4 regions of the Qiania dongpingensis genome follow, and region 1 is predicted to be linked to each of the others. Evidence: riboswitches for the same ligand, from Rfam matches in the RefSeq annotation. Region 1 holds a riboswitch; each other region holds the start of a gene.
The links. A riboswitch is a leader RNA that binds a small molecule or an ion and turns the genes downstream of it on or off. The one in region 1 is predicted to bind cobalamin.
Positions count from the first base shown of each region.

Region 2: another riboswitch for cobalamin. It lies ahead of H9Q78_RS00595 (VWA domain-containing protein); the one in region 1 lies ahead of H9Q78_RS01150 (ABC transporter substrate-binding protein).
Region 3: another riboswitch for cobalamin. It lies ahead of H9Q78_RS00640 (cadherin-like beta sandwich domain-containing protein); the one in region 1 lies ahead of H9Q78_RS01150 (ABC transporter substrate-binding protein).
Region 4: another riboswitch for cobalamin. It lies ahead of H9Q78_RS00400 (energy-coupling factor ABC transporter permease); the one in region 1 lies ahead of H9Q78_RS01150 (ABC transporter substrate-binding protein).

Region 1 is NZ_CP060634.1:245,837-253,834, forward strand. Features, by position in the region: gene glmS (glutamine--fructose-6-phosphate transaminase (isomerizing)) at 1-502, shown strand, start outside; gene H9Q78_RS01130 (ATP-binding cassette domain-containing protein) at 566-1,324, opposite strand; gene H9Q78_RS01135 (ABC transporter ATP-binding protein) at 1,296-2,240, opposite strand; gene H9Q78_RS01140 (ABC transporter permease) at 2,250-3,089, opposite strand; gene H9Q78_RS01145 (ABC transporter permease) at 3,086-4,036, opposite strand; gene H9Q78_RS01150 (ABC transporter substrate-binding protein) at 4,038-5,642, opposite strand; adenosylcobalamin (AdoCbl) riboswitch at 5,797-5,941, opposite strand; gene H9Q78_RS01155 (cytidylate kinase-like family protein) at 6,017-6,649, opposite strand; gene H9Q78_RS01160 (RluA family pseudouridine synthase) at 6,714-7,625, opposite strand; gene lspA (signal peptidase II) at 7,622-7,998, opposite strand, start outside.
Region 2 is NZ_CP060634.1:130,677-138,674, forward strand. Features, by position in the region: gene H9Q78_RS00590 (thioester domain-containing protein) at 1-1,607, shown strand, start outside; cobalamin riboswitch at 1,666-1,849, shown strand; gene H9Q78_RS00595 (VWA domain-containing protein) at 1,933-3,699, shown strand; gene H9Q78_RS00600 (ATP-binding protein) at 3,686-4,666, shown strand; gene H9Q78_RS00605 (radical SAM/SPASM domain-containing protein) at 4,653-5,678, shown strand; gene H9Q78_RS00610 (cobaltochelatase subunit CobN) at 5,671-7,998, shown strand, end outside.
Region 3 is NZ_CP060634.1:140,455-148,452, forward strand. Features, by position in the region: gene H9Q78_RS00615 (energy-coupling factor transporter transmembrane component T) at 1-263, shown strand, start outside; gene H9Q78_RS00620 (ABC transporter ATP-binding protein) at 236-1,927, shown strand; gene H9Q78_RS00625 (ECF transporter S component) at 1,894-2,829, shown strand; gene H9Q78_RS00630 (DUF4430 domain-containing protein) at 2,845-4,329, shown strand; gene H9Q78_RS00635 (AraC family transcriptional regulator) at 4,410-5,276, shown strand; cobalamin riboswitch at 5,285-5,461, shown strand; gene H9Q78_RS00640 (cadherin-like beta sandwich domain-containing protein) at 5,562-7,998, shown strand, end outside.
Region 4 is NZ_CP060634.1:85,904-93,901, reverse strand. Features, by position in the region: gene H9Q78_RS00435 (acyl-CoA carboxylase subunit beta) at 1-324, opposite strand, end outside; gene H9Q78_RS00430 (hypothetical protein) at 540-872, opposite strand; gene H9Q78_RS00425 (VOC family protein) at 1,470-1,871, opposite strand; gene H9Q78_RS00420 (J domain-containing protein) at 1,929-2,645, opposite strand; gene H9Q78_RS00415 (DUF5685 family protein) at 2,647-3,522, opposite strand; gene H9Q78_RS00410 (D-alanyl-D-alanine carboxypeptidase family protein) at 3,580-4,881, opposite strand; gene H9Q78_RS00405 (histidine phosphatase family protein) at 5,028-5,657, shown strand; cobalamin riboswitch at 5,667-5,851, shown strand; gene H9Q78_RS00400 (energy-coupling factor ABC transporter permease) at 5,990-6,742, shown strand; gene H9Q78_RS00395 (energy-coupling factor ABC transporter substrate-binding protein) at 6,739-7,086, shown strand; gene H9Q78_RS00390 (sirohydrochlorin cobaltochelatase) at 7,103-7,885, shown strand; gene H9Q78_RS00385 (DUF6612 family protein) at 7,973-7,998, opposite strand, start outside.

The sequences.
Region 1 (7,998 bases):
GGCAGTCCAGAAAATCCTGGAAAACAAAGCGAAACTCAAAACCGCAGCCAGTATCCTGGCGAAGGCAAAGGACGCGTTTTTTGTGGGAAGGGGTCTGGATTATGCGTTTTCTCTGGAAGGTTCCCTGAAGCTCAAAGAGATTTCCTATATCCATGCAGAAGCTTATGCAGCGGGAGAATTAAAGCACGGTACGATCGCCCTGATAGAAGAAGACACCCCTGTTATTGCGGTAGCCACCCAGGACCATATTTACGCAAAAACAATTTCCAACATTAAAGAGGTAAAAGCCAGAGGCGCTTTTGTCATTCTGATCACCAAGCAGCATGCGGAAATAACCGATGATATCTGCGACATGCATTTTTCAGTTCCGGTACCCCATGACCGATTTACGGTATTTCCGGTTGCCGTAATCCTGCAGCTCCTGGCCTATTACACTTCTGATATGAAAGGGCTTAATGTGGATAAACCGAGGAACCTGGCAAAATCTGTAACGGTAGAATAATCATGATGAGAGCCATAGACAAAATATCCGTCTATGGCTCTCATTGCTTCTCTGTTTTTATTTTCAAAAACTATTGATAAAATTCTTTGTAAATTCTATTTTGGGATTTTCTATTATTTCTTCTGTTTTTCCCTGTTCAACCAGTTTTCCTCCGTTCATAAAGCCTATATGAGTACTGATCCACCGCACCACCTCCAGGTCATGGGAAATGAACAGATATGTCAGGCCCAATCGTTTCTGCAGGTCTCTGAATAAATTCATGATCTGCGCCTGGACCGAAACATCCAGCATGGAAGTCGGTTCATCCAAAACAAAGAATCGAACATCCATGGTCAGCGCCCGTGCGATTACAACACGCTGAGCTTCTCCTCCGCTAATCTCATGGGGATAATGTGACAGAAGACCTTCTGGAAGCCCCACGAGGGCAAGCTTTTCACGAATCTCCTCTTCTCTTCTTTCTTTGTCATACAGCTTGTGAATCTTAAATGGTTCCAGCAAGTTATTTTTTATATTCATCAGAGGATTCAGGGAGGATTCCGGATGCTGAAAAATCATCTGCATTTTCGGCCGGATAGTCTTCAAATATTTGCCAGAGCACTTAGTGATATCAGTCCCCTCGAACAGGATCTGACCACTGTCCGCGGGAATCAGGCGCAGAATTATTCGAGATAATGTGGTCTTTCCGCAGCCGCTGTTTCCCATCAAGCCGAAAGTGGATCCTGCTTCAATTTGAAACGATATATCCTGGACAGGATTTACCACTTGTCTCTTTAACAGCCCGGAGCTGTACTGTTTATTCAGATGCCGGACTTCCAGCAGCATAATGGCACCTTACCTTTCTGTGTCCATTCAAGACGATTACTGGGGGATCAGCTTCGCAGCAGATTTTGGAGGCTTTGGGACAGCGGTCTGAAAACTCACAGCCGCTGTTCCCGCCCTTTTTGGAAGCTGCATAGGGAATGGAGTGCATCCCATGAGATGGCTGTGCCGATAAGAGCCCTTCCGTATAAGGGTGGAGCGGATGGTGTAAGACTTCCTCTGTATTTCCTTCCTCCATGATTCGGCCTTGATAGAGCACCATCAGCCACTGGCAGGATTTTTCCGCAAGCATCAGATCGTGGGTGATAATCAGCATACTTTTTCCTTTTTTCCTGGATATTTCATTCAAAAGACTGCAAACTTGTCCGCGCAGCGCGGCATCCAGGCCCTTTGTCGGTTCATCTGCAATCACCCATTCCGGATCACAGGCAAGACCCATTGCGGATAGGACACGCTGCTTCATTCCTCCGCTCAGCTGAAACGAATAATTTCTCAAAATGGGGGCCGAATCTAGAAACCCGAATGTTTGCAGCAGTAGATTCGCTTTCTTTTTTGCTTCTTTTTTCTTTTTAATATTTACTCGTACAGCCTCTGTCATCTGCGGCCCAATCCTTCTGGCTGGATTCAGAGAGTCTGCCGGATTTTGGGGAATCAATCCTATCCTCTTCCCACGAATTCCTCTCAGCTGCTTCTGAGTCAGAGCGAGCAGATTCCGATTTCCGAAAAGAATCCTGCCCGACTGCTTCGCATTGGAAGGCAGCAATCCGATAACGGACATTCCCAGCACCGATTTTCCGCTTCCGCTCTCTCCAAGCAGTCCGGTAATATATCCGGACTGAAAAACAGTTGAAATATGATTCACCACATTTCCATTGCCAAAGGACACCGTTAAATCTTCAAGAATGATGTTTTCTGCCATGGAAGCCTCCTAGTCCTGCCGAATGGTCTGGCTTTTTATGTCAAAATGATTCCGGAACATTTCTCCCAGATAGTTGATGCCGAAGGACAGAAAAATAATACAGGCGCCTGGAGCAATGATCAGCATAGGAGAGGTCCGGAAATATGTTCTGGCTTCGCTGATCATCATTCCCCAGTCTGGCGTGGGCGGCTGGATGCCGAGACCGAGAAAACTGAGAGCGGCGATGGACAAAACGGCTCCTCCTATCCTGGTGGTAAATAAAACGATGACATCAGGGAGCATGTTGGGAATGATATAGCGGATGATGATATGGAAACGGCCGGCTCCCAGGCAGCGGGCGCCTTCCACATAAGTCTGTTCCCTAAGACTCAATACATTTTCCCGGACTATTCTGGAAAACCCCGCCCAGGAATTGATCACTAAAGCTGCCAGCAGACTCTGCACCCCTGGTCCCATAATGGCGGACACGGCAATCATCATACTTGTGCCTGGAAGTCCCTGAAAGATACTTGTCAGGCAAGTTATCACCGCATCTGCAACTCCCCCGAAATAACCGGCCAGGATTCCCACCGCCATTCCTAAAAGCATGGAAAGAGCTGTGGCAGCTACTGCGGTCAGCACAGATACTCTTCCGCCGTATAACACACGGGAAAGTAGGTCGCGGCCCAAATAATCAGTCCCCAGCGGATGCGCGGGAGATATTCCCTGCAGACTCTCTTCCATATTGATTGCTGTAGGGCTGTACCGGGCAAGAAGCGGGGCAAATACACTGCCAAGCAAAATGATTCCCATCAGGGTAAGAGCAAGCATCGTTACTCCGTCCACATACCAATGTCCTTTTCGAATCATACAGTCTCCCCCTCTCCCAAACGGATCTGTGGATTCAGGAAGTAACAGATAAGATCCACCAGCATGTGGATGATGACAAAGGCCGTTCCTGTGATGAGCACATAGCCCTGCAGGGCAGGATAATCCCGTACGGCTATGGAATCCAATGCAAATTTTCCAATACCGTTGATCGCGAACACGGATTCTACGACAACGACACCTCCGAGGATACCGCCCAGGTAATTGCCGAGAAGCGTGACCACAGGAGCCAGTGAATTGATCAGGGCATGCTTTAGAAAGACAATTCGTTCGGAAATCCCTTTTCCACGGGCAGCTGTGATATATTGTTTCCCCAGCTCACCCAACATGGAGGAACGCATCAGACGAATTGTGGTTCCTGTGGTGTTAAGGGACAGTGCGATAACCGGCAGGACCATGTGCCTCCATGAGTCCTGTCCGCTGGTGGGAAGCAGATGCAGCCGTTCGGAAAAAATATGAATAAGTAAAATCGCGGCCCAAAAGCTGGGAATGGATAAAAAAAGCACGCTCAGCCCCTGCCCTGCCTTATCTATAAATCGGCCCCTTCGGGCTGCGCCGAGAATCCCTAGGGAAATCCCGACGGCAACCGTAAGAAAAATGGCACATACAGCCAACTTTAGTGTGATGCCAAAACGGCTGAAAAGCTCGTCACGAACCGGCTTTTTCGTACGAAAGGAGGTTCCCCAGTCACCCTTAAGAACGCCCCTTATCCAGCTAAGATACTGGGCCGGATAAGATTTATCCAAACCCATTTCTTCCTCTATACTGGATATTTGTTTCTCTGTTACGGCGTATTCTCCTCCTCCGCTGAGAGCAATTTCCGCAGGGTTTCCGGGACTCAGGACACCAAGCAGAAAAGCAAGAAGAGTAATTCCGAAAAGTACCGGTATCGTAAGCAGCAGCCGTCTGCCCAAATATTTAAGAATCATTTTAATCGGCCCATCTGGTTTCTGGAAGCGTGACGCCGGTGAACATAGCGTCATAGCCGGTAATCTTGTCGCTGTGAACAACAAGGGTAGTCACGGCTATCAATGGAATGACCGGAAGCTCTTTTGCACTGATTTCCTGAAGTTCATCATATAACTTGACCCGGTCTTCTCTTACGTAGGTGCTGTTCAGCTGATCCAGCAGCCCGTCCACTGCCTCATTGCTGTAGCCGCTCATGGCAAATCCGTTGTTCATGAAACCATCTGAATGCAAAAAGCCACGCAGCATGGTTTCTGGTTCTGCATTGTTCATTCCCTTGAATCCCATGGAAAGGTCAAAATCTGTATTTTTAAGTGCTTCCGATACAGCGGAAGACTCCATTACCTGGATTTCTACCTGAAGTCCCAGTTCCTGAAGCCAGGAGCTGATCAGCTCTGCGTCTGTTTTATAGGTGGAAGCAGTCAAAAGCCGTACAGTGGGAGTCTGTCCGTTCAATACCTCGGATGCCAATTCTTTTGCTTTTTCAGGGTTGTATTCGGGTGTGATCTCTTTATAAAATACAGAAAGAGGGCTGAGCACATTGGCAGTAATTTCTCCATAGCCGCGGTATACACTGTTTAACAAAGTCTCACGGTCGATTATCATGCTCATAGCCTGTCGCATTCTTACATCATTAAAGGGAAAGTTCCGGTTATTCACATTCAGATACTGAATATTTGCGGAAATCTTTGCTGATGCAGTAAATCCTCCTTCTGCTTCCAGTTCCTTTGCAGACTGAGGCAGAATCGCGTTGTTATCATATACTCCCATGATCTCTCCGGACCGGAGGGCTGCCACCCGTGTTTCATGGTCAGGGATGACCCGGATCTGGATACTCTCCGCTTTGGCAGGATCACCGTAGTAACGTTCATTTCGTCCGAGGGTGAGTGATTCATCCGGGACATGGTCCGTGATGACAAAGGGACCTGTGCCAACACAATATTCTTTGAACTCGCCGGTCTCAGAATCGTAGCAATCCGGGCTGAACATACCGCTTCCGAAATTAATGATCGTATAAGGAAGTGTGGGGACCGGATTTTCAAAAGTCAGCTTTACTGTATAGTCATCTACTTTATCTACAGACTGAAGTCCGGGATATACAGAATCAATGTCGAATGCAAAGAAAGTAGAGGATACGACTCCCAATTTTTTATATCGGTCAAAATTAAGCAGTACCGCGTCCGCATTAAAAGGATATCCGTCGGAAAAAACGACGCCTTCCTTCAGATGAAATGTCCACTCTTTTCCGTCTTCTGACATCTCCCAGCTGGTAGCAAGCCTGGGTTCTACTTCACCGTCATCGGATTCCCCGATCAGCGGCTCCCATACATAAAGATTTACATTGGTAAAATAAGGATCGGCAGTGCCCCTGCCCGGATCGCGGGATCCCGCCAGAACGATTGTTTCCTCGTCATTGGGGCTCTTATCCTCGGTTTCGCCGACAGTCTCAGCCGTACTTTCTTTTGCGTCGGTACTTTCTCTCTGAGATGTTTCAGTCCCGCATCCTGATACCAGCAACATCAATACGAGCAGCAGTGACAAAGCTTTTGATACAAACCTTTTTTTCATAGTTCCTCCTCTGTTCAACAATTATCTGGTTTCTTGCTGTCTGATCTTGAGGAGGAAAAATAGCGCAACGTTCTCAGAAAAGTTTTATTTCTGCATAAAAAAGTCTCTCTCATAGATTGAGAAAGACTTTAGATACCAAAATAAAACATTTGATCATCAGTCTCCCTTTCCCTCGCAGGTCAAACAACTAATATTACCGCTACATGGCAATCTGGCTCTGTGATCTACACATTACAGTGGCGTGACCGCGCAGGTTTTTCACCTGACTTCCCCATGTATGGCTGATGGTATGAAATTACGCAGAAAAGTATAGCATCTGATGAAATGATTTGTCAATGGCTTTTGACATTTTTGTAACAAAAAGTTCGTTTTATTTATTTCTTATTCGCTTTTTTGACATCTACGAAGTTCAGTATGACATCCACCGCCCCGTCAAATCCCACCGCGCTTCTGTTGATGCAGAGGTCGTAGCTCTTCGCGCTCCCCCATTTTTTATTGGCATAATAATTATAATAAGACGCGCGTTTTTTATCGGTCTTTGTAATAAAATCCTTAATTTTGGACGGCTCAATATGGTAATGCTCTTTCAAGTACTCTACCTTGTCATCATAGGCTGCCGTGGTAAATACGGAGACCATATTCGGATATTCCGCAAGCGCATAATCGGCGCAGCGCCCTACGATCACACAGGATTCCTGCTCTGCCAGCCTTTTGATAGTATCAAACTGTGCAAGAAATACCTTCTGGTTCAAGGGCATATCCACAAAATTGGAAGGATTATAGCTCATGGAATAAGTATCCATAACCAGTGAATATAAAAAACTGTTGGTGGGCTTTTCATCATGATGTTCAAAGATTTCTTCACACAGCCCGCTGTTTTTCGCGGATAATGCAAGCAATTCCTTATCGTAACATCTGACTCCAAGGCGCTCTGCCAGCTTCTGTCCGATGAATCTTCCGCCGCTTCCGCATTCTCTTCCGATGGTAATCACTAGATTTCCATGCATAGCATTCAGCTCCTCTCATCCTTATAATAGTTATATTATACTATATTTGTCAAAGAAAGTATAGTTATATATGCAATTTCACCAATAATCTTTCAAAATACTCCGGTAATGGAGCCTCAAATTCCAGATATTTCCCTGTCCTAGGATGAATAAAACCGAGAACTTTAGCGTGAAGTGTCTGGCCCTCCAGAGAAATCGGAGATTTCGAAGGTCCATAGACCGTATCGCCCAGCAGTGGATGATGGATGGATGCCATATGGACGCGGATCTGATGGGTGCGGCCGGTCTCCAGCCGACATTCGATGTAAGTGTATTTCTTAAGCGGCTCCAATATATGATAATGAGTAACCGCCTCTTTTCCATTCTTTAAGTTTATCGCCATTTTCATCCGGTCATTGGGATTCCTTCCAATGGGGACGTCCACCGTGCCGTCTTCTCTGATCTCGCCATGGACTATGGCATGATAGCGCCTGTTGATAGAATGGACCCTCAGCTGTTCTGCAATGGCCGCATGGGAAAAATCATTTTTACAAACCAGCAGAAGTCCAGTTGTATCCCGGTCAATCCTGTGGACGATACCGGGGCGGAGCACTCCGTTTATTCCGGACAGTTTGCCCTGGCAGTGATACAGAAGACCGTTGACCAGTGTGTGTGATTCGTGCCCTGCGGCAGGATGTACTACCATGCCCTTCGGCTTGTCAACGATGAGCAGGTCATCATCTTCATAGACGATATTCAGTTCCATCGCTTCTGCTTCTACTTCCAGCTCCTTCGGTTCCGGAACGGATACCTCGATTTCGTTTCCCGCCTGAACCTTGTAATTGCCCTTTACAGCTTTTTTATCAACTTGGACCCAGGATTCCTCAATCAGTTTCTTTAAATAACTTCTGGAGGGCATTTCCGGTTTTTCAGACAGAAACTTATCCAGTCTTTTTCCTGCGTCCTCTTCAGCCGTCCTGTAAGAGAAAAACGTCATATCTGCGCATCCTCTCCGCTTTTTTTGTCCGGTGTGCTTTTCTTCTTCCCTTTTCCGGGAAGGAAGACGGCGAGTTCTTCATCTTTATAATAAAACAGAAAAAAGATCACGAACGCTATCCCCGCAGCCACCACATAACAGTCCGCCACATTAAATACTGGAAAATTGATCAGGGTAAAGGAAAAAAAGTCCACCACATATCCCTGCGCCAGACGGTCCACCAGATTTCCAATGGCTCCGGCAAAGAGCACAGTCAGAACCAGACGCGCCGGCAGGTATCTCTTAGTCGAAGGAGCTCTCCAGAAAGCATATGCAATGAGAAAAAGGATGAGAACACTCCCTGCCAGGAAGATATACCGCTGGCCGGATAAAA
Region 2 (7,998 bases), 120 kb from region 1:
ACCGTATAAAGAGATATCTTTCTATCAGCATTACAGGCGTTTCTGCGAGCCGGAGTGAAGAAGAGATTGTCGTCAGTTTTTCTGTTTTCGCGGAAAATATGGACGCCTGTACCATATCGGCAGAGGGCCTGGAAGAAGGGAGTGAGATCAAGCTGGACGGAGAAATCTTGTCCGAAAATTCCTGGAGTACGGAAACAGAGCTCACGGACCGAAGGACGTATTCTTTGAGCTTTCCCTGGAAAGGAAACGGTAAAAAACAACTGATTCTGAAGGCGACAGGATATGCGGGGGACGGTAACCAGGTGTCGGTGTTCGAACCGGCAGACAGTGCTTATCAAACGATGGGAAAGGTAGAAAAGATAGGAACAGCAGAAATAAAGCATGCAGAAAATGGGATCAAGCTGCCGGAGGAGCCGGGAAAAATCCAGGTCAAAAAGTATGACGGGGAAACGAATGAACCGCTGGCCGGCGTTCGTTTCGGCGTGTTTCCCTTGAATGCTCCTGCAGATTCTGACCCCATATGCGAATTTTTCACCGGAAATGATGGAATAGGTATGAGCGGCTATCTGGCCGACGGCAGCTATGAAATAAGGGAGACTGAGGTCCCGGAAGGATATATAAGGACGCAGGAGCCAAAAACTGTCATAGTGCGGGCGGGACAGATCGTGGACAGTACCTGGGAAAATCTTCCGGCAAAGGGAGCCCTGTCCTTAAAAAAACGCTCTTCAAAGGAGGGAGAGCTTTTTGGAGACGCTTCGTTGGCCGGCGCGGTCTATGAGGTCTATTTTCTTTCCGGCCAGGCAGAAAACGGCGAACGAGAGCGTATTCTGATGGGACAGATTGTCACCGATGAGAAGGGAGAAGGGGCACTCGGCGGTCTTCCACTTGGAGACTATATAGTGACAGAGGCTGCTCCGCCGAAAGGATACTGGAAGAATCCGGAGGAATATGAGGCAGCGCTTCAATATCAGGATGATACGACGCCTGTCGTAGAGGTTATGATTGAGGCAGAGGACGAAATGATCAGACGGCCGGTCATCCTAAAAAAATATGGAGATGCGGGAAAGGAGCTCCCTCTTCCTCACGCAGGTTTTTCATTTTATTTAAAGTCATCTTTGGTACGAAAGGAGGGGGAATATGATTGGGAGAAGGCAGAGCCGGTCGTGATCGGAGGCCTGGGAGAGACGATTCTCTATACAGATTCCAATGGGAAACTAGAAACGGTGCCGCTTCCTTATGGTGTATATCTGGTCCGCGAAACAGACGTTCCGGAAGGATATGAACCATGTGATGAACTGGAGGTACAGATTGAAGGGGAGTCAAAAGGGGAGCTGGTAATCACGGCAATAAATAAAAAGAGTCCGGAAGAACCAGAGGAAGAAACGACGGCTTGTGCAGAAACGACGGTTCAGGAAAAGGCGGAGACATCAGAAGTTCAAAAGGAACCGACGACTGAGGAGAAGACAGAAAGAGAGACGGTACAGACTACGGCATCTCCGGAAACAGGAGACCGCCAAAATGGAGGTATTTGGTTCTTGATATTGGGGAGTACATTTTCTATCATATTGTTGTTTGTGTGTTTATGGGCGAACAGAAGGAGGGGATAGAAAAGGCCGGGATTTATCAAATAGCAATTTTGGATAAGTCAAAAGGGTAAAAAGGTGTTATAATAAAAAAATATGACATGTTTGTAACAAACAGAATAATGAACGGGGAATCCGGTGAAAATCCGGGACAGTCACCTCTACTGTAACGCAGACGAAAAGGCGGAGACCATTGGCAGATTTGCTGAGAAGGGCCTTGGAGGAAGAAGCGAAGTCAGGATATCCGTTTCCAGATATTTCCGGGATGAGGGGATTGGTTATTTTTTAGTGACCTCTTTTGCTCCGGCAAAAGAGGTCCTTTATTGTTTTGTTGCTGGAGGATAAAAAAATGGGATACCCATTCAGTGCACTGGTAGGAAACGAAAAGGCGAAACAGGCGTTGATCTATGCGCTGATCAATCCGGCTGTGGGCGGTGTGATGCTCACGGGTGAAAAGGGGACGGGAAAATCCACCATGGTTCGCGGTCTTGCAGAATTGGACCATAACATGAAATTGTACGAAGTCCCTCTCCATACGACGAGAGACAGGCTTTATGGATGCGATGACTGGGAAAGTCTTACAAAAGACGGACGCAGAGAGCATATTCCGGGAATACTGGAACAGGCGCGGGGACATCTGTTATACATGGATGAATCCAATCTGCTGCCGGATGAGACGGCGGCCGGAATCTCTGCGGAGGCTGGAAATATGGTTTTTATTGGAACCATGAATCCGGAAGAGGGACAAGTCTCCCCTGGATTTTTGGATAAATTCGGTCTTCTAGTATACATGGAAGGAGAAAAGGAATTAAGGAAGCGGATGCAGATCATTAAACGCCGCTTGGAATACGAAGAGGACCCTCAAAAGTTCTGCGACAGATTTCGTGATAAAACACAGATTATAGCAAGGAACTTAGACAGAGCCAGAAAACGGCTGCATAGGATAGAAATCACGGAGGGCTCTAAAACATTGGCTTCCGAACTGGTGAAAGAAGCCGGGTGTGAGGGAAACCATGCGGAGCTTTTCTTGATTCAGACTGCCCGGGCCGCCGCAGCCTGGGGGAATGGGACCATGGTGACTGCGGCTCATCTTTTGGAAGCGGCACAATATGTATTCCCTCACAGAGGCCGTCACAGATTGTCGGAAGAATGGGCGGAAAAGAGTCAGGGAAATGAGGCGGAACGGGAAAAAGAACTAAAAGGCAGTAAGAAAGAGGAAGGCACGAAAACAGAGCGGGGGACGGATGAAAACCTTCTAAAAGAGGAGGATCTTCAAGCACCAAGCGAAGTCCATCCGGTCAATGATTGGATGAAATACGGCGAAAAGATACACTCTGCAAACTGTACCGGCCGGAGGATTCGGGCAGATGAAATGAAAGGTCAGGGACACGTCGTGAAAAGCAGGCCGGGAATCCCAATGAGCGCCTCAGATGTCGCGTTCGGGGACACCCTGCTTCACGCAGCATTTCATTCTACAGGAGAAAAAGGGGCGGGGGAACAAAAAATGGCGGTCAGGATAAAGTCAGAGGATATCCGGCTGAAAGTAAGAAGCGGAAAGACGGGATGTTATCTTTTATTTGCGGTGGATGCCAGCGCATCCATGGGAGCGAACGAACGGATGGCTGCCGTGAAAGGAATCGTACTTTCTCTTCTCCAGAATTCTTATGAAAAGCGTGACAAGATCGCTATGCTCATTTTTCAGGATAGGGAAGCCCGCCTTTTACTGGAGTTTACAAACAGTGTGGATCTGGCTGCCAGCCGGCTGATGGAATTGAGGACGAAGGGGAAAACGCCTCTTGCAGAGGGAATCCGTCTTTCTTACGAGATATTGAAGGGAGTCTTGGCCAAGGAAAAAACGGTGTTTCCAGTGCTCATGCTCATCACAGACGGAAGGGCGACAGCCGGTGAAAAGGCACCCTATGAAGAGGCTGTCTGCCAGGCAGAACGCTTTGCGAGCGAGGCAATCCGCAGCATAGTGATCGATACAGAGCAAGGATATGTGCGTCTGGGACTGGCAGAGCAGCTGGCAGATGCCATGAACGGATATCGGATTCCCTTGGAGAAGCTGACGGAGAGTTCGGATATCTTCCAGGATATCCTGAATGAAATACGATAGAAGAACGGCTGCGGCCGGGAAAGAGGACATTATGGTGACAGAGTATAATTATCCCTTTTCTGCCATTGTGGGACAGGAAGATATGAAAACGGCGCTTCTTCTGAACGCCATCAATCCCAAATTGGGAGGAGTCCTGATACGGGGAGAAAAAGGGACGGCGAAATCCACCGCGGTCAGGGCGCTGGCGTCTCTGATGCCGGAAATGAAGGTGGTGAATCTGCCGGTAGGCGTCACAGAGGATAGAGTAGTAGGCACGCTTAGTCTGGAAAGCGCCATACAAGAAGGAAAACGGAGATTTGAGCCGGGGCTTTTGGCAGAAGCGGATCAGAACCTTTTGTACATAGATGAGATCAATCTTCTGGACGATCATATTGTGGATCTGCTCCTGGATGTGGCGGCGATGGGAGTCAACCGGGTAGAAAGGGAAGGAATCTCCTACAGTCATCCCTCCCGGTTTGTCCTCGTTGGGACTATGAATCCGGAAGAGGGACAGCTCCGTCCTCAGCTTTTGGACAGGTTTGGCCTGGTAACGGACGTGAAAGGCGAACAAGAGACGGCAGATAGGGTAGAGGTGATATCCAGAAGACTGGATTTTGAGGAAGATCCGGAACCGTTTCTTGAGAAATACCGGAAAGAGGAGGAAAAACTCACAGCGCGGATTTTAAAGGCAAAGAAACTCTTTCACATGGTTTCTTATTCGAAGGATATTCTGATGCTGGCCGCCCAGATTGGGATTTCCCTGCATGTGGACGGACACAGAGCGGATATCTGTATGGTGAATACCGCCAGGACACTGGCCGCATGGGAAGGACGGACGGAAGTGATCCGAGAAGACATCCGAAGGGCCGCTTCTTATGTACTGCCGCATCGGATGCACAAACGTCCTTTTTCCGATGAGGTTCTGGACTGGGAAGAGCTTGACCGGCTGTGTTCCGGAGAAGACGGCGGCCGTCATGAAAAAGAATAAAATGCTTCTGGTCCTGTGGGTGACGGGCAGATGCAATCTTCAATGTATGTATTGCTATGCCAGTGCGGGAAGTGAACTGAGCCAATGCCAGGACATGCCGGTGAAAACCGCGATGGCTGCCATAACAAGATTTGCAGACGCGCCGCTTATTATCCAGTTTACCGGCGGAGAACCGCTCCTTGGATGGGAGACGATCTGTGAGGTGGTGCGGAATGTGGAGAAGCAGGGGATAGACGCGGAATTCCGTCTTCAGACGAACGGCACTCTTTTGGAGAGAAAACATGCCGAGTTTATCAAAGAACATGCCATATCAATTGGGATCAGTCTGGATGGAGTGCCAGAGGTCAATGAGCTTCTGAGAGGAAAAACGGCGGACGCTGTCCGTGGTGTCCGGCTGCTCGCAGAATATGGGATCAGGGTAAATATAAATGCGGTAGTAACAGCCATGAATGTAAGAGAGCTTCCCAGACTGGTGGATTTTTGCTGGTATTTGGGATCGGTAAACGGGATTGGCCTGGATCTTTTTCGGTCTGCCGGAAGGGGACGGCCGGTTTTTGACAAACTTCGTATTACTCCCTCTCAGATTGAAGAGGTTCTTCCGGCCATGCAGAACAGATGCGATCAATTGAGAACTTTATCCGGAAGGAGCATAGCGCTTAGGGAAGTGGAAGAGGCCCGGAGGAGAATGACCTTCGGAAAGAAGCTGCCGTACTGTTATGCCGGCTGCGGAAGAGCAGCCGCTCTGCTTCCGGATGGCAGCTGCTATCCCTGCGGCTCTCTGGCGGGAGAAAAAGATTATTTTATGGGAAATATCCTGGAACAAGTTTCTCTGAAAAAGCTGGACGGGGAGGCAAAGCTGGGGAAGCTCCGGAAAAAGGAATGTTTTTTATGCCGGTATGAAAAGTTTTGCCCGGAGGGATGCCCTTCTCGTATGATTTTGAATGGGGAGCCGGAAGTGGACTGCACCCTCAGAAAGACAGCGTTTCAGATTGTGGAGAACTCAGATGTTTAAACTGGTATTGATTCATCAAAGTGATGAGAGGGCTTATCATTTCCTGAAAGCCGAAAGGGAGCTGACTCCGCCTCTTAAGGGGAAAATAGAATTTCACTCTTTTGATGCCTGGAAGGCAGGGAAAGCGGATAAAAAACAGCTCATGAATGCGGTGGAGGAAGCCGATTTCCTGGTCCTGCTTTTACATGGAGGGCTCGCATGGTTTCCCGAATTTTCGGAATTAGAAGAAAAGGTCTGTCATAAAAAGCCGTTCTTCTTTCATTCGGAGATGGAAGAGGAGGTCTGCCAGCTGCAGGAGAAAAGCGGCCTGCTTCCGGAAGAGTATCAAAAAATCGCAGAGTATTATGAACTGGGAGGAACCGGAAACTTTCAGAACCTGATCGCTTATCTGCTTCGGGAATTCGGTAATGCTGAGGTTTCTTTTGAGGAACCTGTTCCAGCGTATCGGGAAGGGATATGGAAGGTTCCTGAGTGTGAAGAACAAAGCGTCCTGCAGGAGGCGGATGCGTTTGAGGGGCCTGTGATCGGGATTCTGGTGCACTATCTGAACGCGCTGAATGACGACACGGCCCATGTGGCCATGTTATCGGAGGAGATCAGGAAACGCGGCGGTTTTCCTCTGCCTGTAGTAAGCACGATGCAGCCTACGGAAAGGACAGAGGGGCTTTCCGGGATGATCAGACGGTACCTGAAAAGAGATGACGGAAGCGCAAGAATACAGGGACTCATCGTCACCACAGGTTTTTCCATGACCATGCTCGCCTCTCCCGGAAAAGGCAGAGAGGATGCCGGTGAAAGTGTGTTCACTGGCTTGGGAGTCCCGGTATTTCAGGCGATGACCACTTATTTTTCCTATGAAAAGTGGGAAGGGTCCACACAAGGTATGGATGCTATGACGATGTGTTCCAATATTTATGAGCCGGAATTGGACGGGCAGATCATCACCTCTGTGATTGGGTGTACGGAAGTCCGGGAAACGGAATACGGGAAAATGAATCGTATCGTGCCGGTACCGGACCGGATAGAGAAGCTGGCGGGATCAGTGGTAAACTGGGGGCTTTTAAGCCTTATGAAATCATCCGAAAAAAGAGTAGCAGTCCTTTTGCATAACATGCCGCCGAGAATGGATATGCTTGGCTGTGCTTATGGGCTTGATACGCCGGAGTCGGTTTTTCAAATGGTAGAAGTGCTTAAAAGAGAAGGACTGACCCTTGACAGGGATTGGAAAGACGGGCAGGAGATCATCCGTGAACTGACAGAAGGGCTGATGAACGAATTTGGATATCTATCGAACGAACAGATAAAGGAGAGAAGCGCGGACCTTATGTCAGAGGAAGAATACGCCGGCTGGTTTGAGGGTCTTCCGCCTTCCGTGCGGGAGGAAATGGAGCGGGTATGGGGAAAAGCGCCCGGAGATTTCATGACGCTGGAGAAGAATATCCTGATTCCCGGAATCCGAAACGGCAATCTGTTCATCGGAATCCAGCCGTCCAGAGAATCGGCGGAAAAGGCGGAGGGAGTGTATCATTCCATGGAGCACCCGTGCCCTCATCAATATCTGGGATATTACCATTGGATAAAAGAGGTGTTTGGCGCGAATCTCATTTACCATGTGGGCGCCCATGGCACAGCGGAATGGCTTCCTGGGAAATCAGTGGGCTTGTCTGCTTCCTGCTATCCGTCCATTGTATTGGATGAGCTTCCCCATGCGTATCCATATATCATGAATCTGCCGGGAGAAGGGACACAGGCCAAGCGCAGGGCTTCGGCCGTATTGATCAGTCATATGGTTCCCGCTATGAAAGAAAGCGGGATCTACGGTGATATGGAGGTCCTGGAGGATAAGCTTGAGCAGTATGAAAATGCGATGGAGTTTGATAAAAGTCAGGGGAGGGGACTCCTGGAGGAAATCAGGAAGGTCGCCGGCGGTTCTTTACATCTCCTGTCGGAAGAAGAAATCCGGGGCTTTTTTAATGAACCAGACGCCATAGTAAATAAACTGCACAGCAGGCTGGAAGAGATACGCCATTCCCAGATAAGAGATGGACTGCATGTGCTGGGAAAGATTCCGGAAAAAGAACGGATGGACCATTTGCTGGACTTTTTGGAGCTGGGCGGGGGAGACCGAAGAGACTTAATAGAAAAAGTTCTCAAAATCCCGGAAGAGCTGGATGCAGTGATAAATGCTTTTCATGGTAGATTTATAAAACCCGGTGCGTCCGGGTGTCCGAGCCGCGGGGCTTATGAAGCGCTTCCCACCGGCCGTAATTTCTACGGTGTCCATCCCTTCCAGATACCGACGAGGGAGGCATGGAGATCA
Region 3 (7,998 bases), 110 kb from region 1:
AAGGGAGGAGCAGCTACAGTATCTTTCGCTTTGACAGGCGGGATGCGTTCATGCTCACTTCCATAGCCGCTCTTTCTGGAATTGTCATCTATGGATGTTTCCAGAAGGTCAATTCCATCTTGTATTATCCAAGAATTGTTTTCCGGGAGGTAACGGCACTGTCCGCTGTTGTATATATAGCTTATGGTATTTTGCTGCTGCTTCCCATTTACATAGAACTGCAGGGAGAGATAAAATGGAAACATTTGTATTCAAAGATGTAAATTTCTGCTATCCGGGCAGAGAGAAAAAGGCTCTTGATAAAATGAGTTTTTCCATCGAGGAGTCCCAATTCGTTTTAATATGCGGAAAATCAGGATGCGGGAAGAGCACTCTCCTGCGCCATATGAAGAAAAGCCTGATTCCATATGGGGAAGGAGAAGGAGAGATTTATTATTGCGGACAAGATTTTATGCACCTGGATGATCGGACAGATGCGGAAGAAATCGGATTTGTAGGACAAGATCCGGAAAATCAGATCGTCACCGATAAGGTCTGGCATGAGATGGCTTTCGGCCTGGAGAATCTGGGACTGTCCACAAATTCCATCCGCAGAAGGGTCTCTGAAATGGCGTGCTATTTTGGAATCCAGTCCTGGTTTCGAAAAAATACGAGCGAACTCTCAGGCGGGCAGAAGCAGCTTTTAAATCTGGCCTCTGTGATGGCTATGTATCCTAAAGTAATCGTTTTAGACGAGCCAACGGCACAGCTTGACCCGATTGCCGCCTTGGAATTCCTGGAAACCCTGAGAAAGATAAACCGAGATCTTGGTATTACTATCGTGATTTCTGAGCACCGTCTGGAAGAAGTGTTTCCAATGGCGGACAAGGTCATGGTCATGGAAGAAGGGAGACTTTGCTTTTGGGGGACTCCCAGGGAGACAGGCGCTTATTTAAGCGACCGAAAATGCCGCCATGAAATGTTTCTGGGTCTTCCGGCCCCTATGAAAATATATGCGGATGTGGACGGAGGGGATGATTATCCTCTGACTATCCGGGAGGGAAGACTATGGCTGTCAAAGGTTTTTCCGAAAATTATGGTGAAGTCGCTTCCAGAATCGGAAGAAGAGTCCGGCGAAGACAGGGAAAAAGCAGTTACGATCAAGAATGCCTGGTTCCGTTATGAGCGAAATTCAGAAGATGTGGTGAGAGACTTATCTCTTTCCATAGAGACGGGAGAGTTTTTCTGCCTGCTCGGCGGCAACGGCGCAGGAAAGAGCACAACGCTCGGTATTGTATCTGGGGTAAACAAGCCGTGGAGAGGCGCAATACGGATTTTAGGAAAGCCGCTGGAAAAATACAAGGGAAATGAACTGTTTACAAACTGCCTGGGGGTCCTGCCGCAAAATCCGGCGTCTGTTTTTACAGAGATCACGGCAGAGGAAGAGCTTTATGAAGCGCTTTACTATGACCCTGTGCCCAAAGAGGAAAAGCTTTTGCGAATTCAGCAGATGATGCAGAAAATGCAGCTTGGCGGCATGGAACAGGCTCATCCCTATGATCTGTCCGGAGGAGAGAAACAGAGGCTCGCTCTTGGAAAGATACTCCTCAGGGAGCCTAAAATACTGCTTTTAGATGAACCGACAAAAGGGCTGGACCCTTTTTTCAAGACAATATTGGCCGACATATTGAGGGAGCTGAAAAACCAGGGGGTCACGATTTTTATGGTGACCCACGACATTGAGTTCTGTGGGGAATATGCAGATCGGTGTGCAATGTTCTTTGACGGAGGGATATCAGCGATAGATACACCTCATGAATTTTTCGGCGGAAATAATTTTTATACGACAGCGGCGAACCGGATGTCCAGACATCTATTTGAACGGGCGATCACTTATAGGGAAGTGGTGGAGTTATGTGGCAGAAATATACAGAAAAACAATTCCTGAAATTAAGACGTAAACGGATTTTTGTCTCAGCGGCTGTGATTTTTGTTCTGATACCGCTCACCATTTTTGTTGGGATCGAATTTCTGGAGGACAGAAGTTTTCTATTTATCAGTCTGCTGATCATCTTTTATATTATGGCGCCCTTTTTCATGATGTTTGAGGGAAGGAAGCCAAGGGCAAGAGAGATTGTTCTCGTGGCTATGATGACGGCGCTCACCGCTCTCGGAAACATGATATGCTATATCACGATACCTTTCCAGGCGGGGACCGCCATGGCGATCGTTTCCGGAATTTCTCTGGGACCTGAGGCCGGCTTCCTTGTGGGAGCGCTGGCGCGGTTTGTGTGCAATTTCTTTCTGGGGCAGGGACCATGGACCCCATGGCAGATGTTCTGCTGGGGGATTCTCGGATTTTTGGCAGGGGTGGTGTTCAATAAAAAAGATCTGGATAAATTGAACAGCCGGAGTTTCCGGGTGATAGCTGGACCGATCACAGGAGTTTTTCTTGCCATTTTGGCGGCCTGGCTCGAATGGCGGATAAGCGGTAACGGTATCTTTATGGGCTGGCGGCTGTATGTCTTCGGCGCGGTCGGATTGATCGCCGGATATTTGATACAGAGGAAGAGGATGCCGGTGGATGACTTGACCTTGTCCGTATATGGATTCCTCACGACCTTTATTATTTACGGCGGCATCATGAATATCTCGGCGCTGGTATTCAACAGCTATGTCTCAGCTTCCGGGCTGGATATAAACTGGGAGTCTTTAAAGATATTATATATTTCCGGCGTCCCGTATGATTTCACCCATGCCCTGGGGAGCGCCTTTTTCCTGTTTGTTTTTGGAGAAAAGGTGATCCGGAAAGTAGAACGTGTAAAAATCAAATATGGGATTTACCGATGAAAGAGAGGAGCAAATATGAAAGAGAATAAAGTCAGGAAAATTATATTGGGTATCTTGTCTGTTGTGATCGTGGCCGGGATCGTACTGCATTTTTCCATTAAAGGCCCCGATATTAAGAGCAAGATTTCCAAACAGGTATCCATCGGGCGGGAGCTTGTGAACACGGCTGATAAAGGGAACGATAACGGTCAGTATTCGGAATACGCGGTAAAATCATTTTCGGAAAAAGTGGAGGCTGCCGCTGCTGTGATGGCGGACAGAAAAGCCGCCGAGGACGATTCCAAAAAAGCGTTGGAACAAATCAAATCCGACATAGAAGATTTTAAAGTGGCGGAAAACGAAAATTCCATTTCCGCGGCGGATGTTCAGGCCCTTATGGATGAGGGAGGGATAAAAGAACACACAGAAGAGGTATCCGAAGGCCTTCAGGCAGAATGGAGGATCGAAGGAAACAATCTGGATGAGGCTGCTCCTGTCAATCTGGACATCAAAGAAGACGGCGTATATACCGCCGATCTGAACCAGCAGGTTTCGGACAGCTATGAGGCAGAGAGGGTTTGTAATTTTTCCCTTCGTCACGATGGAAAGCTTCCGGGAAAAGCGACGCTTGTTCTGAAGGGGGATTTCAGTCAGGAGGAAAATTATCTGGCCTGCAGATATGACGGAGAGGCAAAGGGAATCGAGGAGCTGGAGGTTTCTCTGAAGAACGGATTTCTGGAACTTGGCGTGGAACAGGGCGGGGATTATGTTATTCTCCGGGGTGAAGAAAAAGAGCTGGTAAATCACGGAAATACGAATACTGGTACGAAGGGTGCCGATTCATCGGAAGCTTCAGAAGGGACATCCGGAGAAAGCGATTCCGAGGCGTCAGAAAGTACGTCATCACAGGGAGAGACAATAGAAGGGTCTGTTCCCTCCGGCGCGCAGGGCGAAGAAAATACGGCTTCCGGGGAGAATCCCAGTTCCGGCGGCCGCACGGAGAATACAGAAGGGAATACGTCTGGGAATCAGGGCGGAAATTCCCAGACGGCTCCGACTCAGCCTGCGCCGACTCAGCCCGCACCAACCCAGACTGCGACGGAGCCGGAAGAAGTAACGCGTACCTGCATCATAGAGATTCGCTGCGATACCGTTTTGAACAATATGGATCAGCTGACAGAAGGTTTAGAGGGGTATATCCCCGGCAATGGTGTGATCTTATCCGCTTCCGAGGTGGAGCTTTATGAAGGAGAGACCGTATTTGACGTCCTGAAACGGACGACAAGGGAAACCGGGATCAAACTGGAATTCCGGAACGACGGCGTACATGGAGCCGGCTACATTGTAGGCATTAACCATTTGAATGAATTTGACTGCGGAGAAGGCAGCGGATGGATGTATACGGTCAACGGATGGTTCCCCAACTATGGATGCGCAAAGTATGTTCTGGAGGATAATGATGTCATTCAGTGGATTTATACCTGTGATCTGGGAAGGGATATCGGCGGACATTACTGGTGAATTCCGGTGAAACCGCAATTCCGGATTAGAAAACCGGAGAAGGTATGTGCTATAGTGAAGAAAGTGCAGGAGGAATAGCAGTGGGATGCACAGATATGATGAAAGAATGCCGAAACTATATAGACAGTCATCTGGAGTCAGAGCTGTCGGCCATGGAGCTGGCGAAGCGTTACCATTATTCTTATTATCATTTTTGCCGGATTTTCCAGATTTCCAGCGGTATGTCCGTAGCGTCTTATATACGGGAAAAACGGTTGGAGCTGGCGGCAGAAAAGGTGAAAAAAGGAACCGGTATATTCGAAGCGGCTTTGGAAGTGGGATTTGAAACACCCAGCGGTTTCGTAAAGGCCTTTAAAAAGAAGTTTGGCTGTACGCCCACGGAATATTTAAAAATGCAGGCCTGCGGTATAGGAGGGGTACAAATGGAAGAACCCAGATTTGTGGCGTTAGGACCGATTCATGTATTGGGACACAGCTGTGAGTCCGATAAAAAAGAGCTGGACAGCGTTCAGAACGGGGCGTACTGGTTTCGGGAAAAAGGCTCCGAGGAGAAACAAAAACATCATCATGGACATATGGATGAGAACACGGTGAAGATTGGTTTATGGCTGAAAGAGCCGGATGCCCAGGGTAATTTGTCCTATTTTTTCGGTAAAAAACTAGAAGCAGATCAGACTGGTCCGGAAGGATTGAATGTGGTCACGATTCCTGCCGCGGAGTATGCGGTATTTACGACAAGACCGCTGGATATGACCCTGGAAGAGGGGCATAAAGCTTTTGCGGAGAGCATCCGGGAGACCTGGAAATATATATATGAGGATTGGCTGGAGACCAGCGGCTATGACCTGGATGAAGAAGGCTATGATTTTGAGTGTTACGATGCCAGATGTAAGGATAAACACGCTTCCTGCATGGATATTTATATACCCGTGAGAAAACATAAATAGAAGCAGAAAATAGAATTCGCGATGGCGGTTGTTTGTTACATTAATAGGGAACACGGTGAAAAACCGGGACAGCCCCCGCTACTGTAAGAGGGATGAACGTCTGCATAAGTCACTGGGAGACCGGGAAGACGCAGACCAGTAAAGGGAACTCGAGTCAGGAGACCTGCCGGCATTGCAATGGGTGACTTTTCGGGAGGGAAGGTCTGGGTTTTTAAAGCTATTTTAAATCCAGATGTACCGGAAGGTCATCTGGATTTAAATTTCTGCCGAAAGAAGGAGAGAAAGATGAGAAGGATAAGCAAGATCAAAAAACGAGTACTGTCTTTGGTACTGTCGTTTCTTCTCCTGGCCGGCACGGTTCCGATGAATTCGCTGGCTGCCAGTGAAGAAGCGTCATCAACTGTTTCAGGCGATCCGAAAGAAACGGTTGTTTCGACGGGGGAAATCGAAACGACGGCCGGAGAGGAAACAAAGATTGAGGAGACTACGGAGGCCAAGACGGAGAGTACTTCCGAGGATACCATTTCGGAAACCTCCGAGGAAACGACTGCGGCTGAAACTACGGCGCCGGCTACCGGCGCTTCCAAAAATGCTGCGGCTGAAATTCCCGCAACGAAAACGGCTGAGAAAGGGATAATATTATATTCCGACGTTTCTTCGGCGCAGCTGACCAGCCTGATGCTTGGCAACAGCCTGAGTATCACCGACAGCAACAAACTTCCCCTGGATAAGGAATTTGACAGCGGCGTTTTGGAATACGGCTGCACGGTCTACCGTTATACGAATAGGAACCTTTATATCAAAGTGAACGCGGAGAACGCTCAGACCATTGAGGCTTCTTATGTCCCTTACGGCTCTGATGCGGCGTCTTCTGTCACTTTGACAGCCGGAAACAGCCGGGGCGTGGTACTTACCAACCTGCTGAAGAATGGTTCTAATGTCCTGACGCTGACCCTGACGGATGCAGATGGGAATAAAAAGGAGTATAAAGTAACCATAAACTGGAAACCCACTCTGAGCGCGCTGAATGTATATACCCAGGATATGAGCACTGCCACTCTGAGTCCCAAATTCAATTACAGCACCACAGAATACGAAGTTGTGGTTCCTTCATCGGACACTTCCATGACGATCGGGGCGATTCAGAGATCTGCGGACGGAGATGTTCAGCAGCTGACGGTAAATGGTGTTCTCAGTGATCCGGATGTGGAAGGCGGGAATGTAACAGTCACTCTGCCAGATGAAGATACCTTCACCATACCTGTCGTTGCGAAGGATACAACGGGCGGTGCGGAGACGTCGACGGTATATAATCTGAAAGTGACGAAATCTTACGATGTTACCTTCCAGCCCGATCCAGTGTTTGCTTCTGTGACTGTGCTGAGCTCTGACGGTACGGAGATGGCGCCGGTAAACGGTGTCTATACTCTTCCGGCCGGCAGCTACACCTATAAAATAACGGCGAACGGCTATCAGGATCTGGAAAAGAGCCTGAGCGTTGGAAAAGGACAGGCAGTCAGTATCCAGGAGAGTCTGACAAAAGCGGCAGATTACAGTGACGTTTCTTACGTGGAGAACATGATCTCCTTCATCGGAGGCGTTACCTTAAGACTCAGCAAGCCGAAGATCGATGCGGCGAGAGAAGCCTACAACAACCTGGCAGAAGCAGAAAAGCCAAAAGTGAGCAACTATGATGTACTGGTAGAAGCGGAGCATTATTATAACCAGCTTCTGGCCAAAACAGAAAATCCTTCACCGGAAGATGCCCTTAACTGGAATCAGTTCCTCGGAAATGAGGATTTGAAGGGGATTTCGGATGCGAAGACGCCTCAGAGCGGCGACGAGCTGACAGAGAAATGGAAAATCCAGGCCACAGGCGGAAATACGATGATGCAGCATGTCAGCGCGCCTGCGTATTATAATGACTATGTATACTACACGTCGGATGACAAGGTCCGGAAGGTAAACCCGGAAACCGGAGCGATTGAGGCTGAAAATGATGTGCCCAAAAGCATGATGCTTCTCCCTCAGGTAACCTGCGCGGATGGAAAAGTGTTTGCAATGAGTACGGATGACAATAACAAAACCCGCGTGCGTGTATATAACGCGGACACTTTGGAGTTCCTTTATCAGACAGTTGCGCTGAGCGGGGCTCAGATCGAGACGCCGATCATGTATCATGACGGATATTTCTATTTCGCATCTTATGGAAAAGGAGCTTACTATGCCTTTATCGCAACGGATGAAAAGCTTGACTATGATATAAGTCCGGAATGGTCAGTAGGCGCCTTGCCCACCTCCAACCAGGGCTTTTTGTGGGGCGGAGCGGAGTTCGTCGGTGACTATGCGTATTTCGGCGACACAGACGGCAGACTGTTTGCTGTGAACTCCAAAACGGGAGAAGTAGTGGATACTTTGATCCTGGACGGATATCAGGTACAGTCGACTCCGAATTATTATGAGAAGAACCAGCGCCTTTACGTGACGCTTGCCATGAACAGCGGCGCGATTCTTTCCATCAAAATGAACGCGGACGGCACCTTTAACAGAGAATCGGAGAAATGGTTCAAATCGGACATCGCGGGATCCGGCATTAAATCCTCGCCGGTCATCTATAATGACAGACTGTATGTATGCGGCGGCGGCGGACACGGCGGAAGCGGAGAACCCTTCCGTGTCATCGATGCCAATACCATGACGGAGATCTACCGGATCGACGAGA
Region 4 (7,998 bases), 160 kb from region 1:
CTGAAGCCTGAGTCCGGCACAGTCAACGAGACCGATGACCGGTGCTCCCATCTTCATAGCCAGAGCGTATACATTAGAAATCTTTTTCGCATGCATCTCGCCCATGGAACCGCCAAGCACGGAAGCGTCCTGACTGTACACATACACCAGATTACCGTCGATCGTACCGTAACCGGTAATAACGCCATCTGCCGGCGTCTCTTTTTCCGGCAAATTAAAATCAGTGCTTCGGGCTGTTACATAACTGCCGATTTCCACGAAGCTCTGAGCGTCAAGTAAGCCAGCGATTCTCTCGCTTGCTTTTCCTGTTGATAAATTACTCATTTTGCAGTCCTCCATTTTCATTTATTTAAAAGTAAAACAATTTTCTGCCGATTTTAATTATATCTTAAAGGCAATAAATTATCAAGAATTATTTAAGAGTTTTGTCACAATTTAGGAGCTTATCACAAAGAAATAACACTTTCTATGTTTCAAAATACAAACTTGAGTATTGAGAAGTCCTTGGGTATGATACAAAACACTTTTTGGAATCATTCTTAATAAGCTCCGGCCAAGCCCCAGTTAGACACCGGCAGAAGTTCCGGACCGTCACGATTTCGGTTCGCTGGCGATGCAGGAGCCGCCTTATCCCCGCTCCAGGAGTACCGCTCACATGTCGACGGGAAATCTTTATGAGTTCCCATCTCCTGTTCACTCAGAAACGGAATCGGTATTTCCGTTTCTGTCTCCTTCCGCCTGGGGAACACCGGCCGCTGCCCTGCGGCGCTCACCTTTAGGCCGCCCCGGAATCCTTCTGCCGGTGCCCTGCCTGCCGCACCAATCTGGATGATTTTCGTTTCATTGATTCCAGAAAAGAATCGGATATCCACACGGCCCGCGCGCCTTACGGCAGCGGGCTGCGGTGGACTGCCTCAATGGCTTTCGAGGCAAATGAGCGCTTATTTCGGTGCGGAAGAAAGAGCAAGAGGAATGATTCGATTCCATCGTAAGGGGAGCGCCGCAAAGGCGTTAGCAGAATTTTCCCGGCCGCAGGGAGGCAAAAATCGCATATCATGCGGATTTTTGTTGGAATCTGACATGGAAAAATATCGATTTATCCATGTCAGTTGGAAAGAACCGACTGGAGGCCGTAAAGATTCTGGTTACGGCTGCCAGCGAGCCGCCTGGATGGAATCGGATTTCCTCTTGCCTTGTAAGCCAGATTAAGAAAACTTGTTTGAAAGGTATTCAAAGGTATACCCAAGGGCATCCCTTAATTCATGCCCTCCGGGCGGGCGCACTTTGTGCGGCAAGGTATGAAATGAAAAACGGCAGCAGCCAAAGCTGTGCCGTTCTCGCAGCGCAAAAACCGCGCAGCAGTCCTATATCGCATACCCAAGGGCATCCCTTAATTCATGCCCTCCGGGCGGGCGCACTTCGTGCGGCAAGGTATGAACTCATAAAAAGCCCGGACCATCCGGACGCCGTCACCGCTCACAGAAAAACTCAATTTCTTCACCCGCCGGTCCTCTGCAGAATCCTACCCGTATGGAATAAGGAGGCTCCGACGGAAGACAGACATCCTTCGGCTCCACAAGAATCTCATATCCCGCATTCCGCACCCGGGATATCATTTCATCCGTATCAGATACATGAAAAGCCAGATGGACAGATCGGTTCGGTGATAAAGCTGCACCATCGTCTACTTCTATGATCTCTATAAAGCTGCCTCCTCCGGCGGACACCATCGCCCCCCGTGCACCCTCCTTTGTCCAGCTTCTTTCCAGGTGAAGCTCCAATAAGCCGGTGTAAAACGCCGTCACCTTTTCAAAATCTTTTCTGGCAGGCTTGATGCCCACATGATGGATTCCTTTAATGATCGGATTCATAACCCTTCCTCCCTTCGGCACAGACAAAATGAGCTTGCCGCTCTCATATCCATAAAATCAGAAAGGCCGGCAGCAGCACAGATTCAATATGGCATTCAGCGCGATTATCTGGCAGCACCAATTGCTCGCGCCGCCCATACTCCGCCCGTAGCCTTCTCCCATGGACTGATACCAGCTCCCTCCAGACTGCAGCTGGTTGAGCAGTGTACGGAACTGCTGGTTGTCCGGCTCCAGCTCAACCGCTTTTTTCGCCGACTCCATGGCTTCAATATTATTTCCCAGTCCTGAATTGGCAGCGGCATGGTAATAATACCAGGTCCCATTCCGATTGCTGATTCCTGACAATACGTTGAGCGCTTCCTTATAGTGCGCGGAATTAATATAATTAGCAGCAGCCCGGAGATGGCTGTCCGTCTCGCTCTGATAAGTGTTCTGGCGCTGACTGCTTCCGCCGTAAGCGCCTCCGAAACCTCCGAAACCGCCAAAGCCTCCGAACCCCCCAAAGCCGCCGAAGGGATCCTGATATTCCCGTCCCCCATAGGTGCCTCCGCCATAGCCTCCGGAATCAAAGCTTTCGCTGCCTCCGTTCTGCCTATGCTTCATGATGATCTCATAAGCCTGCTGAACCTCTTTAAACTTTGCCTCGGCAATTTCCGGATGGGCGCTGTTTACATTGGAATCCGGGTGATATTTCCTGCTCAGATTCCTATATGCTTTTTTTATCTCTTCATCGGATGCCGAGGAATCCACTCCCAGCACTTTATAAGGGTCCATGCTATTCTCCCGTTCTTTCTGCTCTCTTCTTTTTTATGATATCGTACTTTGTCCATACACCAGCATACAATATATTCCGTAAAATATCAATATCCTTTAAAATAGGCAGGCGCTCAAATTCCCTGGAACATTCCGCCATCATCATGGTCAGCACCTGGCCGCACCAAACGTCAAACTCTTCCTTTTCTTTCATTTCACGGAGAGGATTATACCGGTCTTTCTTTTCATCTTCTTCCAGGTCCTCATACGCATCCATCAAATATATGAACTTACCCAGATAGAATCCAATCCTTCTCAGAGAAGCGGCCCATTCATCTTCCTTAAAAACAAGCAGTTCTCCCAGCATCTCTCCGGTGAATCTCGCTGCCGTATCCAGGCTTTTTCCCTTCTTTTCCTCATAGGCATGAAGCTTCTTCAGATATTCTACCATGGAGTTCCACTGACGCGGATATTTTTCTCTTAAAGACGCACAGTCTTTCCTCAGGATCCGGGCCGCCGCCAGACAGCCCACATTCCGGTCATCCATCCAGTCATCCAGCAGATTGTGATAAGTCAGAAGGACCGTCATATCCGCCGCATAGTCAATATAAGGATTCTGGATCGACATATGCTTTGCCGTCGGATGGAGAGCACATCTTCTCATGGACAAAAACTCTCCGCCCTCGTAAAGCCCCGTGAGAAGCGCCGCCAGAAATACCATATCGTAATTTAAAGCCAGCTGTCCCGTAAATCCGTACCGCATGCGAAGACTTCTGCACAGTCCGCAGTAATATCCCTGATATCGTTTAAAATCCTTGATCTTAAGCTCCGGCTTATTGATCGTCACGTATCCGAACATATGCACACCCTCTCTCGTATCATCGTCCAACTGTTCCATTACAACATACTTTCGTTGTTTTTATCATAGCACATTCTGAGAATGCTGACACGGTTTTTAGAAATTTAACAAAAAATTATCAATTATTTTTGAAATACACCAAGATAAGCTGACCGCTTCCACCCGTCCTGCCGTGCGGATCTCGCTGGATGCCACCATTTCACCGTTCAGGCTGTAAACGATCCGTCCCACAGTCTGCCCTGCTGTCACAGGGGCCTCAAGGCTCTCCTCCAGTGTCTGTTCAATCTTTACTTCTTCTCCCTCTTTCATCAGCAGCTCCCATCTGCTCCCCTCTTCCTTTACCTCTACGAGTCCAATCTCCGCTGTGTCCGTAAGCTCTCCGCTTTCCGGTATTCCATTTAACACCGGTACCGGCTTAAGCTCCGGCGCCTTATAAATCTCGCGGTATTGATAATTCTCCAGTCCATAGCCCATCAGCTTCTTGGTATCGCTCCATTTATAGCTCTTATTATTTGGCCATCCACAGGCCAAAAGAGCCACGATGAACGTTTTTCCATCCTTCTCCAGAGCCCCGACATAGCAGTATCCCGCGTCTCCTGTAAAACCAGTCTTTCCAGAAAAAGCTCCTTCCATCATGGACAAAAAAGCATTGTGATTATAACAGGAAAAGCTCCTCCCTGCCGCCGAAAAAGCATAGTCTTTTGTTCCCGTGATCTCCCGGAACCGTTCCTTTGCCGGCGATTCCATGGTACAATAGCGCATGATGCGCGCCAAATCTACCGCAGTCGTGGAGTGGACTTTTTTTTCTCCGTCCACGTCTTTTTCCGCGTCCAGACCGTTGGGCGTCAGAAAGCAGGTGTCCTCGCATCCAATCTCCCTCGCTTTCTTGTTCATCATTTCCGCAAACCCTTCCACGCTTCCTCCTGCCGCTTCTGCGACGGCCACGGCCGAATCGTTATGGGATTCCAGCATCAGAGAATACAGCAGGTCCCCAAGGCGGTATTCTTCCCCCGCCCGCATGCCCAAATGAACCTTTGGCTGAGACGCGGCGTATTCGGAAACTGTGACAGCCGTATCCTCATCAAGCGTCTCCAAAGCCAGAATACAGGTCATGATCTTAGTAGTACTGGCCATGGGCCGCACCTCGTGACCGTTTTTCTCAAAAAGGATCCGGCCGGAATCTCCGTCCAGAAGAACGGCAGAAACGGCGTACAGCTGTCCCAGCTCCTCTGGTACAGACATCGTCCCTTCTCCATTGGAGGGTCCGGATCCGGCCGGTTCCTCTGCCAGTATGGGAACTGCCGGGCATACCGCCATCACGGCTATGACCAAGGAAAAAAGAACTGCCGCCCATCTCCTCCGGATGCTTTTTTTCTGGTAATGAGGTTTTTGTTTCATGGATACCTTCCCGGCTTTTCCGTCATCAGTTCATTTTATGCCGGATTTTCTGCTCTATTCGTCCCGGTTATTTGCATAAACAGAGTCCATATGATACGATACCATATTATAAACGTTTATTAAATTTTTTAGAAAGAGGAAACGACTTGGAAATTTACCTTATCCGGCACGGTCAGACCGATTGGAATGTTCGCGGCATCATGCAGGGCCAGACTGACATTCCGTTAAACGCGGCCGGCCGCAGCCAGGCAGAATCCTTGGCGGAATCCCTTAAGGCTCTGCCAATAAAAGCTCTGTACTCCAGCCCTCTTTCCCGGGCACTGGAAACAGCTCAGATACTTGGAAAAGTTCTTCGCCTCACTCCTTTTCCGCTCCCCTCCATGAAAGAGACCGACATGGGACGCTGGGAGGGAAAAACATGGGCGCAGATCAAAGCTTCCGACTCTCGGGCCTACAAAGCCTGGCTGGCAGATCCTTTCCGCGTCCCCCATCCGGAAGGAGAATCCTATGCTCAGGTAGCTGTCCGTGCCAAGGAGGCGCTCCTGTCACTGGAAGAAAGAAAAACGCCGGCCGCCGTGATCACCCATGGTGATGTCATGCTGGCTCTTCAGGCCTTGTCCGGAGAAAAGCTTATGCACGATACGGTCCACGGTATTACGGCCGGTCTGGAACGGCTCGGCCTTTCCAACAGCTGTGTCTGGAAGTTTTCCCTGAATGATGGGAAATTAAAGTTTGACGGCCCACTTTTTATTGACAATGGTTTCACAGGATGGTAGACTTTTAATGAAAATCTAGTGCCTTCAGGTGCCGGAGCCAGAAGCTCCGGAGAATAGGGAAGTAAGTGAGATTCTTACGCGGTCCCGCCACTGTAAAGGAAGAAAGAGGATTCAGATGCCACTGTCTGCGGATGGGAAGGCGAATCCACCTAAGAAACCTAAGCCAGGAGACCTGCCTGATGACACCATTTTTGCACAGAAACTGCGACGATGGTTTCGGTGTAATGCAGACAGAATCTGTTACGGTATTAAGCAGATTCTTTCCGTTATGCCTTTTCCGGTCCAGACCAGAAGAGGCTTTTTTATTTATACTATATAAGGAGGTCATATCAATGACTAAGAAACAAAGGAAGCTGGTCGTTGCCGCCAGCGCATTTGCTCTTGGGTTCGGAATCATGCCCGCTGCCAATGCCATGCACATCATGGAAGGATATCTTCCCATTTCCCATGCCATCGGCTGGGGCGCTGTCTGTATCCCGTTTCTGCTGGCAGGGCTTTTTTCCATTAAAAAGACTGTCTCAGAGCACAGAAGGACGCTGACCATCCTGGCCATGGTCGGAGCTTACGCGTTCGTCCTTTCCTCGCTGAAGATTCCTTCCGTTACAGGAAGCAGCTCTCACCCGACCGGGACCGGCCTGGGCGCCATCTTATTCGGCCCCTGCGCCATGAGCGTACTGGGTGTTATCGTCCTTCTCTTCCAGGCAATCCTTTTAGCCCACGGAGGACTTACCACTCTCGGCGCCAACACATTTTCCATGGCCATTGCAGGTCCGTTCGTTTCCTATGGCGTTTTCAAGCTGGCTGCAAAACTTAAATGCCCGAAATTGGTATCGGTATTCCTAGCTGCATTCCTGGGCGATCTGTTCACTTACTGCGTGACTTCTGTCCAGCTGGGCATGGCCCATCCTGGAACGAGCGGTATCGCAGGCTCCTCTCTCGAGTTCCTCGGAATATTTGCAGTGACTCAGATTCCTCTGGCAGTCATCGAAGGGATTCTTACCGCCATTGTGATCATGGGATTGGAGACTTACGCAAAGAGCGAACTCACAGATCTTGGATATTTTAAAAAAGGGGGACTTGCATGATGGAACAGACAAAAGCATCTGCGGGTAAATGGAAAACCATCCTGATCCTGCTTTTAATCTGCGTACTGATCGCAGTCATCCCACTTGCCATAAACAAAGATTCTGAATTCGGAGGCGCCGACGGAGCGGCTGAAGATGCGATTTCAGAAATCGATCCTGATTATGAGGTATGGGCGTCTCCTGTGCTGGAGCCCCCCGGCGGAGAAACGGAATCCTTGCTGTTCTGTCTCCAGGCGGCCATCGGTTCGGGCGTCTTCTTCTATTTCTTCGGCGTCATGAGGGAACGGCACAGAAGAGAAAAAGAAGCGGAAGATAAACAAAAAGAAAGTGGAAAAAGCATGTAAAAGGAGCTCATTACCCATGCAAAAGACAGGAATCCTGGTCGTCAGTTTTGGGACCAGCTATCAAGACTCATTGGCCAATAACATACAGGCTATAGAAAAAAGCATCGGAAAAGCATTTCCAGACTGCGAACTCCGCCGCGCTTTTACAAGCGGCATGATCATCCGGAAGCTGCAAAAACGGGACGGCTTCCATGTAGATACGGTGGAAGAAGCCCTGGAATCGTTTGTTATGGACGGATTTTCCGATCTCATCGTTCAGCCGACCCACATCATCAATGGTATTGAAAATGATATCATGCTGGATACCGTGCGTTCCTACCTGGATAAGTTTCATTCTGTCCGCGTAGGAACTCCGCTCCTGACAACCACCGATGATTATCGGGCTCTGATCGACGGGGTCATGTGTGAATTCTCCAGTTTAAAAGACGATGAATTCCTGGTCTTCATGGGCCACGGGACGGAGCATGACGCCAATGCTGTCTATCCTGCGCTGGATTATATGCTGAAGGCAGACGGGCACACTAATGTTTATATCGGCACTGTAGAAGGATATCCGGATCTGCCTCTTGTCAAGGAGCTGGTCCGTGAAAAAGCTCCTAAACGTATCATTTTGGCCCCATTGATGATCGTGGCCGGCGATCATGCCACCAACGACATGGCCGGGGAAGAAAAAAGCTCCTGGAAAAATGAGTTTCAGAGAGAAGGTTACGAAGTGGATTGTATCCTTAAAGGACTGGGAGAATACCCCGCTGTCCGGAATATTTTCGTGGAGCATGCCAAAGAAGCCGTTCTTCTGTAGGACGTATCGTATGCAAAATACAAATTTAAACAAACAAAACGGGAAAGCCATTTGGCTTTCCCGTCATTGTTTTACGGAACTTATCCTTTACAGTGATATCTTGGAAAACAGCG